Regions from separate parts of the Micromonospora sp. NPDC048898 genome, predicted to be linked through region 1. Evidence: riboswitches for the same ligand, from Rfam matches in the RefSeq annotation. Region 1 holds a riboswitch; each other region holds the start of a gene.

Region 1 (3,257 bases):
AATCCTCGACGATCTCCGCACCACCGGCTACCAACGCGGTGTCGGACCCGGCGTGTACGACATCCACTCACCCCGCGTACCGGAACAGGCGGAGGTCACCGACGCGCTGCGCCGCGCCGTCGCCGCGGTGCCCGCCGACCGGCTCTGGGTCAACCCCGACTGCGGCCTGAAGACCCGCGGCTACCCGGAGGTCGAACAGGCCCTGACCCGTCTGGTCAGCGGCGCCGCCGAGATCCGCAGCACTCTTACCTGAGCGCGCGGTGGGGCGGCGGCACGCCGCCCCACCGTGGCGTGCGACAACGCGCATCCGATGCCCGCGTCGGCCAGGCGGGTCAACCCGCGTCGACGGAAACCCGCCGAGCGCGGGAATCCGGGCGGCCTGCGAGAATGGCGGCGAGGATCTCCGCGCCGTCGACGACCCTGGGACCGGGGCGGTTGAAGTAGGCGGGTCCGTCGACCACCCACACCTGCCCCTGACGAACCGCGGGGAGTTCGGCCCAACCGGGTTGCCCGGCCGCCACGGACAGCTCGCCGATGGTCCGTTCGGGCGTAAAGCCACACGGCCCGAACACCACCACGTCCGGGGCCAGATCGGCGACCACCAACCACAGGTGTGGGGTGCTGTGCGCCCCCGGACCGAGCAGCAACGACCGGCCGCCCGCGAAGGCGATCTGCTCGGGCACCCAGTGCCCGCCCGGCATCAGAGGGTCAAGCCACTCGACGAACAGCACCGTCGGCGCGTCGGACGACGGGCCGGGCAGCGCGGCGAGTCGACGCTCGGCGTCCGCCCGGATCTGCGCCGCCCTGCCCGCAGTGCCGGTCAACAAGGCCACGGCGTCGACCGTGTCCAGGATCCCGTTGATCGTCCTCGCCTCCAGGGACACCACCCTGGTATCGAGATCGATCAGCCGCACCGCGTCGTTGACCCGCGCATAGGAGACCGCGCACACGTCGCACAGGTCCTGGGTCAGAATAAGATCCGGCTTCACGTCCTCCAGCATCGTGACATCGAGCTGGTACAACGACGACCCTCGGTGCGGGTCGCCGGCGATCGCCGCCGAGATCTCCCGACTCGTCAACGCCTCGGGCAGAGACGTCCCCGTCACCACCGGCACACCGTCCAGGTCCCCCGGCGGCCAGTCACACTCGTGCGTGCGGCCGACCAGATGCCCGGTCAGGCCGAGCATGGCCACGATGTCCGTAGCCGCCGGCAGCAGGGAGACGATGCGCACACCCGCCTGCCTACCAGGCATGACCACGCCACGTCCACTTCGCGAGCCGGACCACGGCGACGGTCACCGGCCCTCGCTACGACCCGAGCGCGAGGCGTACCCCGAGCGCGACGAACGCCGCCGCGCAGATCCTGTTGAGGCGCAGCGAGAAGCGACCGTCAGTCATGCGAGCGCCGAGTCGCCCGGCACCAGCGCCCAGGGCGATGTCGACGGCGAGTTGCACCACGACGAAGACCGCACCGAGAAGCACCAGTTGGGCGGTGGCATTGCCCCGTGCCGGGTCGACGAACTGAGGCAGGAACGCCACGCTGAACAGGATCATCTTGGGATTGAGGAGATTGGTCACTAGTCCACGCAGGAAGGCCCGCGCGGAGCCGCCACCCTGCTCCGGCTCATGTCCGGGCCGGGCGTGACCATGAGGACGACGATCGCGGCGAGGTAGCCGACCAGCGTCGCAACGGAGAGTCCGAGCACGATTCAGCCCTCCTCGGCACCGTCGAGCAGCGCCCGCCGCAGGGCCAGCCGATGCTCGCGGCGGATCTCGGCCTCCCGGTAGCGACGCCGGTCCCCGTCGGTCTCCGGCAGCAGCGGCGGAACCGTACGCGGCTGTCCGTCGTCGTCGATGGCGACCATGACCAGGTGGGCGGTGGCCACGTCAGTAGGCGGCACCGCCCGGTCCCACCGGTCGGCGGTCACCTTGACGGCCACCTCCATCGAGCTGCGGCCGGCCCAGGTGATCCGGGCGTCGACGTGCACGACGTCGCCGACCCGCACCGCGCGCAGGAACGCCGTCTCGTCGATCGCGGCGGTGACCGCCGGCCCGTCGGAGTGCCGGGCGGCGACCACTCCGGCAACCGAGTCGATGAGGTTGAGGATGCGGCCCCCGTGGACCGTACCCATCAGGTTGGTGTGGTGCTGGTCCATGATCTGCGACAGGGTCAGGTGCGACGCCGACGGCGCTCGGCCGGCGATCGTGGCGGTGTCGTGCACAGCGGTAGTCCGTCCCTCGGGAAACCACACCACCGGAACACGGACACACACTGACGAGGACACACCGGCGCAGATCGCACACGGCACGTCACCCGCTCAGCCCACCCGCGAGGCCGACGGCAGCGCACACGGTCGTGTGCGCAGCACTGGCAGGTCTTCGGACTCGCGGGCCCGACCGGCTGCGCCGGTCCCCTACTGGCCGTCGCTTCCCAGGCCACTGGCCCAGTGCTGATGATGGCGGTCGTTCCCACTCACCGCTGCGGGGCAGCCCCGGATTCCCACCGGGTTCCCTCTTACGACGCCCAACCACCTCGTGACCGGGCGAACCAGCGCCGCCCGAAGCATAGCCCCGTGTAGATGACTTGCTCAGATGCCGGGATCCCCGGCCATCAACGGATGGAACCACTCGACGATCAACCTGGGAGGGTAGGAGGGCTAAGCCCATCCGCACGAGCCGGACACCCTGTCCGCCTGCCGCAGGCTTACACGAACAACACTCATACCTCCCCGCAAGCATCTCCCGATCGTGGAGGTCCTATGGCGACGAGGACAATGACAGAACGGGGGCGGAGCACTCTTTCGTCCTGGGCCGCCGGGCAGCGGAAGCTACGGCCACAACGGTTCACCCCGGCTGCGGATGGACTGCGCTTCGCGTTCTACGGACGGATGTCTACCGTCGACTTCCAGGATCGGGCGTCGTCGTGCCGGTGGCAACGCGACCACGCCGGCGACCTGGTCGCCGGTCATGGCCGGATCGTGGTGGAGTTTTTCGACGAGGGCGTCTCCCGCCGAGTGCCCTGGCCGGACCGGCCACAGGCGTCACGGCTGCTCGACGCCTTGACGGACGCGGCACGCGGTTTCGACGCGATCGTCGTCGGCGAGTACGAGCGCGCCTTCCACGGCCAGCAGCTTGAACAGTTGACTCCCACATTGCTCAGCCACGGGCTGCAGTTGTGGCTGCCGGAGACCTACGGGCCGGTGGACTTCAACAACCCTCGACAGTTGGCGTTGCTGGACCTACTGGGCGTGCACTCC
Region 2 (3,257 bases), on a different contig from region 1:
GCTCGGGGGACATGTCGACGAGCAGCCGCCACAGCGGCTTGTCGGCGACCCGGGCGACCAGGTCCCACGACGCGTTCAGCACGGCGGCCAGCGACAGGTGGACGACGCCCTTCTCCGGGCCGAGCCAGCGCAGTTGGGAGTCGGAGGTGAGCAGGCGGTAGACCGCGCCCATGTCCGCGGCCATCGTCGCGACGTCCACGCCGACGAGGCGCTGTGCCTGATGGACCGCCGCCGCGACGACGATGTCGTTGCCGCGACCGATGGTGAAGGTCAGACCGTGGCCCGCGAGTGGCGCGCCCGTGCTGTCGACGCCGTCGGTGTGCAGGACGACGTAGGCCGCCGAGTAGTCGCCGTCCTTGTTCATGGCGTCGGAGCCGTCAGCGGTCAGGGAGGTGGGGAAGCGGACGTCCTCGATGGTGACGGCAGTGATCTGCGGCATGCGCTCCTCGCCCGGCTAGGCTAAAGATCAGATGATCTCTGCGAGTATACGGAGGGCCAATCCAGCACGTCAACGACGTCGATCACCCAGGAATCCAAGACATCCAATGTTTCGGTCCCGATGTGAATGCGTCAGCGCGCTGTCCCCCCGGTCGCCGCACCCGGCCCGCGGCCTCGGCAGCGGCGGTGACAACATTCGTGGCGCTGGTAGACACTCTGCGGCGCGACGAATCGTCGTCGTTCCCGGACTGTTGAGGTGCGGCCGGCGGGATTGGGATATTGGCGCGAGGAGTGGACAGTGCTCCCGGAAGATTGGATGTCCACTTCAGATCCTGGCATTGACGGTCGGAAATAAATAGGGATCCTTACGTCTGGAGACTTGATACATCACACCTTTCCGTATGGCGGCACCTGCTCGATGATGGCGTCCGCGCGGGCGTGGCTGCCGCGCGCCGGTTGGGTCCGTGCGAGCCGGTGACGACCATCACCAGTCACGGCGTCGACACGCCCGGGACCGACATGTGGGGTGTGACAACCGCAGCGTCCCTATATATGGTGTCGAGCGCAGCTGGTTCGGCCGTTCATCCCGAGCGGTCGAGGCAAGAGGGAACCCGGTGGAAATCCGGGACTGTCCCGCAGCGGTGAGTGGGAACGACAGCCGTCATGAGCACTGGGCCACCAATCGGTCTGGGAAGCGACGGCCAGTAGGAGACCGGCGACCCGGTCGTGCCCGCGAGTCCGAAGACCTGCCAGCGCGCCGTGCACCCGCACCCGGGTGGGCGGCGGTCCGAGGCCGCGTGGGACGGCCGACGCCACCTGACCCGCGCCTGCCCGGCGTGGCGTCCGCTGGTGTCTGTCTCCACGCGTCCGAAGGCCCTCAGGTCTCGAACTCGCGAGGAGTGAGTGGTGACAGTCACCGAGGTAGTCCCGGCAAGCGGCGACGCGGTCCTGCGGCGAACGCCGATGCAGGTCCGCAAACGCAACGGCAGCACCGAGTCCGTGGACGTCAACAAGATCGTCCGGGCGGTCGAGCGGTGGGCCGACGACCTGACCGACGTCGACCCGATGCGCGTCGCCACCCGCACGATCAGCGGCCTGTACGACGGCGCGAGCACTGCCGAACTGGACCGGCTGTCCATCCAGACCGCAGCCGAGATGATCGGTGAGGAACCGCAGTACTCCCGCCTCGCGGCCCGGCTGCTGGCCGGCTACGTCGACAAGGAGGTGCGCCGGCAGGGCGTCACCTCGTTCAGCGCGGCGATCCGGGTCGGTCACGCCGAGGGCCTGATCGGGAACGACACCGCCGCGTTCGTCGCCGCCCACGCCGCGATGCTCGACGACGCCATCGACACCGACGGCGACCGGAGGTTCGAGTACTTCGGCCTCCGCACGGTGTACGACAGGTACCTGCTGCGCCACCCCACCAGCCGGCTGGTGCTGGAGACCCCGCAGTACTGGCTGCTGCGGGTGGCCTGCGGGCTGTCCCAGACGCCGGACGAGGCGGTCGGCTTCTACCGGCTGATGTCCAGCCTGGCCTATCTGCCCAGCTCACCGACGTTGTTCAACTCCGGCACCCGGCACACCCAGATGTCCTCCTGCTATCTGGTCGACTCTCCGCGTGACGAGTTGGACTCGATCTACCAGCGGTACGCCCAGGTCGCCAACCTGTCCAAGTTCGCCGGCGGCATCGGCATCGCGTACTCCCGGGTGCGGTCCCGGGGCGCGCTGATCCGCGGCACCAACGGGCAGTCCAACGGGATCGTGCCGTGGCTGCGCACGCTGGACGCGAGCGTCGCCGCGGTCAACCAGGGTGGCCGACGCAAGGGCGCGGCCTGCGTGTACCTGGAGCCGTGGCACCCGGACGTCGAGGAGTTCCTGCAACTGCGGGACAACACCGGCGAGGACGCCCGCCGCACCCACAACCTGAACCTGGCCAACTGGGTCCCGGACGAGTTCATGCGCCGGGTCGAGGCCGACGAGATGTGGTCGCTGTTCGACCCGCACGAGGTGCCCGAACTGCCCGACCTGTGGGGGGAACGGTTCGACGCCGCGTACCGGCAGGCCGAGGCGCAGGGTCGCCACGTGCGGCAGGTCCCGGCACGGGAGCTGTACGGCAAGATGATGCGGACCCTCGCCCAGACCGGCAACGGGTGGATGACCTTCAAGGACGCCGCGAACCGGCTGTGCAACCAGACCGCCGAGGACGGCAACGTGGTGCACCTGTCCAACCTGTGCACCGAGATCATCGAGGTGTCCAGTGACGCCGAGACCGCCGTGTGCAACCTCGGCTCGGTGAACCTCGCCGCGCACCTCACCGACGGCGGCATCGACTGGGATCGGCTGCGCGCCACGGTTCGTACCGCGGTGACCTTCCTCGACCGGGTCATCGACATCAACTACTACCCCACCGAGCAGGCGGCGGCGAGCAACCCCCGCTGGCGGCCGGTCGGGCTGGGGCTGATGGGCCTGCAGGACGTCTTCTTCGCGCTGCGGCTGCCGTTCGACTCCCCGGGCGCGCGGGAGTTGTCCACCCGGATCAGCGAGGAGCTGTACCTGACCGCGCTGGAGACCTCCGCCGACCTGGCGCGTCGCTTCGGCGCACACCCGGCGTACGCGCAGACCCGGGCCGCGCGGGGCCAGCTCCAACCCGACCTGTGGGGTGTCGAGGGTACGCAGACCGCGCGCTGGGCCGCCCTGCGGGAACGGGTCGCGGCGGACGGGCTGCGTAACTCGCTGCTGGTGGCGGTCGCCCCGACCGCGACCATCGCCTCGATCGCCGGGTGCTACGAGTGCATCGAGCCGCAGGTGTCCAACCTGTT
Region 3 (3,257 bases), on a different contig from region 1:
GTGGTCGATCACCACGGCGTGCGCCCGCCGCTTGGCCTGGGTGCCCTCGCCGGGGTCGTTGACGATGAACGGGTAGACCAGCGGCAGGTCGGTGAGGACCGCGTCGGGCGCGCAGTCGGCGGCCAGGCCGAGGCCCTTGCCGGGCAGCCACTCCAGGGTGCCGTGCTTGCCCAGGTGCACCACGGCGTCCGCGCCGAAGCCGCCGTCCGCGCTCGGAGCGGCCAACCAGCGGTACGCGGCCAGGTAGTGGTGACTCGGCGGGAGGTCCGGGTCGTGGTAGATGGCGATCGGGTTCTCCCCGAAGCCGCGCGGCGGTTGGATCAGCAACACCACGTTGCCGAAGCGCAGCCCGGCGAGGACGATGTCCCCGCTCTCGGTGTACAGCTCGCCGGGCGGCTCACCCCAGTGCTCCCGCATCCGTTCGCGCAGCTCGGCCGGGATCTGGTCGAACCACCGCCGGTACGTCGACCCCGGTATCCGGGCCTCGGCGGCGGCCAACTGCTCCGGGGTGAGCCACTCCACGTCGTGGCCTCCGGCGGCGATCAGCGCGTGGATCAGCGCGTCACCGTCGTCGGGCACCGGCGCGTCGCCCAGGTGGTAGCCGGCGTCGACCAGCGCCGCGAGCAGCCGGACCGCCGAGACCGGGGTGTCCAGCCCGACGGCGTTGCCGACCCGGGAGTGCTTGGTGGGGTACGAGCTGAGCACCACGGCGATCCGCTTGTCGGCGTTGGGCACGTAGCGCAGCCGGGCGTGGCGCACCGCGATCCCGGCGACCCGGGCGGCCCGCTCGGGGTCGGCGGCGTAGACGGACAGGCCGTCGGCGTCGATCTGCTTGAACGAGAACGGCACGGTGACGATCCGACCGTCGAACTCGGGGATGGCCACCTGCATCGCCGCGTCCAACGGGGACAGCCCGGCGTCGCTGGCCTCCCACTGCGCCCGGGTGCTGGTCAGGCAGAGCGCCTGGATGACCGGCACGTCCAGGGCGGCCAGGGCGCCGACGTCCCAGGCGTCCTCGTCGCCGCCTCCGGAGGCGTCCGCGGCGACCGCACCGCCGGCGGCGAGCACGGTGACCAGCAGCGCGTCGCAGCGGGCGAACAGCCCGAGCGGGCCGGCGCCGGTGGTCAGCCCGCGCAGCGAGCCGCAGAAGATCGGCAGCGGATTGCCGCCGGCTTCGCGGACCGCGTCCGCGAGTACGTCGACGAATCCGGTGTTGCCGGCGAGGGCGTGCGCCCGGTAGAAGACGATCCCCACGGTGGGCCGGTCCGGGTCGGTCGGGTGTTCGCCGTGCACGCCGTACGCCGGGGTGGGTGTGGGCGGGGCGAACCCCTCGCCGGTGAGCAGCACCGTGTCGGAGAGGAACCGGGCCAGTTGCGCCAGGTTGTCCGGCCCGCCCTCGACCAGGTACGACAGCGCCTGGGTGACGACCCCGGACGGCACTGTGGAGATGGCCATCAGCTCCGCGTCGGGCAGCGCCTCGCCGCCGAGCACGACCGTCGGTACCCCGGTGCCGAGCACCGTGGCGAGGCCGTCCGGCCACGCCTGTCGACCGCCGAGCAGGCGTACGACGACGAGGGCGACTCCGTCGAGCAGGGCGGGCACCTCGTCGGCGGTGACCCGGGCGGGGTTGGCGAGCCGGTAGTCGGCGCCGCTGGCGCGGGCGGCCAGCAGGTCGGTGTCGGCGGTGGAGAGCAGCAGGATGCGCACGGCGGGCTCCGGAGAGTGACGCCCTGGCCGCTGCGGGGGCGACCTGGACGAAGCGGGTGGGTGCGGCGTCAGCCGGTACGACGGCGCTGCCGGACTCGTCGACGCGGGCGTCGGAGCCGGTCAGCGGCGGGCGCTCAACTCAGCGGTAGCGGAAGCCAGCGGCCTGGCGTGCGTCGAGGCAACCGGCGCCAGCCGTGCGGGCGCGGCCGGTTCCGGGTGCGGTGTGTCGCCCGCGATGCGGGTCATGACGATGCTCGTCGATGAATGAGACGCCGTGCGTCATCGGGTCCTCCTCGGGTGTCCACGCCCTGGGGTACGTCCCGACGGCCGAAGTATCCTGGCTTCCGGATCGACGCTCTCCCCCGGCCTTCCAGCCGCAGACACACGGCCGTGACTCACGAGGGGGGATCACTCCCCGGTGACAGTGGCGGGACCGCGTCGGAATCGCACCGACTTCCTTCACTGCCGTCAGGCCGCGAATGCTGCCACACCGCCGCGCCGCCGGTCAACGCCGGCCCCGGCGTCGCCCGGCCGCGCTCATCACATTGACCTGGGAAAATATAGGCGCGCGGGGTTGCCTGACCACGAGACGGCGAGCCGGCGCGGCCGGCGAGTCAGTGACAGCCAGCCGAGAAAACGGGCGTGCTACCGCGGATGCGGGGCGTCGACTGTCCGACAATGGTTCATCGAACGCAGCGCGGGCACCTCCGGCCTCTACCCGATATTCGACGAGATGTTCACCTCACTCTGGGAGCGCAGCCGCCAGCTATGACCGACTACGCCCGCCTCCTCCCCCTCGCGCAGGAGGCCGTGGACCTGGCGCACGACCTGATGCGGACGCTCCAGCCCGGTGCGCTGACCTTCAAGGGTGAGCGCGACATGGCTTCCGAGGTGGACTACGCCATCGAGAGGGCGGTCCGCGAGCATCTGGCCGCCAAGGCGCCTGATATCGCTTTCCTCGGCGAGGAGTACGGGAGCAGCGGCGACACCAGCACACTGACCTGGGCACTCGACCCCGTCGACGGCACCGTCAACTTCGTCCACGGCTCACCCCTGTGCGGGATCTCCCTCGGCCTCATCCACGACACAGACGCCGTCCTCGGCGTCATCGACCTGCCGTTCCTCGGCACCCGCTACCACGCCACCAGGGGGCACGGTGCCTACGCCAACAATCGACGCATTCAGGCCAGCCGGGTCACCGACCTCAGGGACGCCGTCGTCGCCATCGGCGACTACGCGGTCGGCACTGGGGCCAGCCGGAAGAACGCCGAACGACTCGCCATCACCGAGCAGCTCACCCGGCACGTCCAACGGATCCGCATGCACGGGTCTGCCGCAATCGACCTCGCCTGGTTGGCTCACGGCAGGATCGACGCGTTCATCATGCTCAGCAACAAGCCCTGGGACACCGTCGCGGGTGTCGTGGTCGCCCGAGAGGCGGGCGCCCTGGTCGTCGACTTCGACGGCACCCCCCACAGCGTGCACTCCGTCGCCACGATCGGTGGCAACGACCTGCTCCTACCGCCCGTCCTCACGCTCGTCCAACGATC

What was found. A riboswitch is a leader RNA that binds a small molecule or an ion and turns the genes downstream of it on or off. The one in region 1 is predicted to bind cobalamin.
Region 2: it holds a riboswitch for cobalamin, as region 1 does, so the genes downstream of both, ACGFIQ_RS08585 (ribonucleoside-diphosphate reductase subunit alpha) here and ACGFIQ_RS25580 (acyl-CoA thioesterase) in region 1, are expected to answer to the same signal.
Region 3: it holds a riboswitch for cobalamin, as region 1 does, so the genes downstream of both, cobN (cobaltochelatase subunit CobN) here and ACGFIQ_RS25580 (acyl-CoA thioesterase) in region 1, are expected to answer to the same signal.

Annotation. Positions count from the first base shown of each region.
Region 1 is NZ_JBICUF010000011.1:155,909-159,165, reverse strand. It holds gene metE (5-methyltetrahydropteroyltriglutamate--homocysteine S-methyltransferase) at 1-253, shown strand, start outside; gene ACGFIQ_RS25595 (ABC transporter substrate-binding protein) at 333-1,232, opposite strand; gene ACGFIQ_RS25590 (LysE family transporter) at 1,309-1,554, opposite strand; gene ACGFIQ_RS25585 (hypothetical protein) at 1,578-1,706, opposite strand; gene ACGFIQ_RS25580 (acyl-CoA thioesterase) at 1,710-2,156, opposite strand; cobalamin riboswitch at 2,353-2,568, opposite strand; gene ACGFIQ_RS25575 (recombinase family protein) at 2,760-3,257, shown strand, end outside.
Region 2 is NZ_JBICUF010000002.1:385,337-388,593, reverse strand. It holds gene ACGFIQ_RS08590 (enolase C-terminal domain-like protein) at 1-439, opposite strand, end outside; cobalamin riboswitch at 991-1,207, shown strand; gene ACGFIQ_RS08585 (ribonucleoside-diphosphate reductase subunit alpha) at 1,402-3,257, shown strand, end outside.
Region 3 is NZ_JBICUF010000019.1:93,949-97,205, reverse strand. It holds gene cobN (cobaltochelatase subunit CobN) at 1-1,707, opposite strand, end outside; cobalamin riboswitch at 2,038-2,167, opposite strand; gene ACGFIQ_RS32075 (inositol monophosphatase family protein) at 2,476-3,257, shown strand, end outside.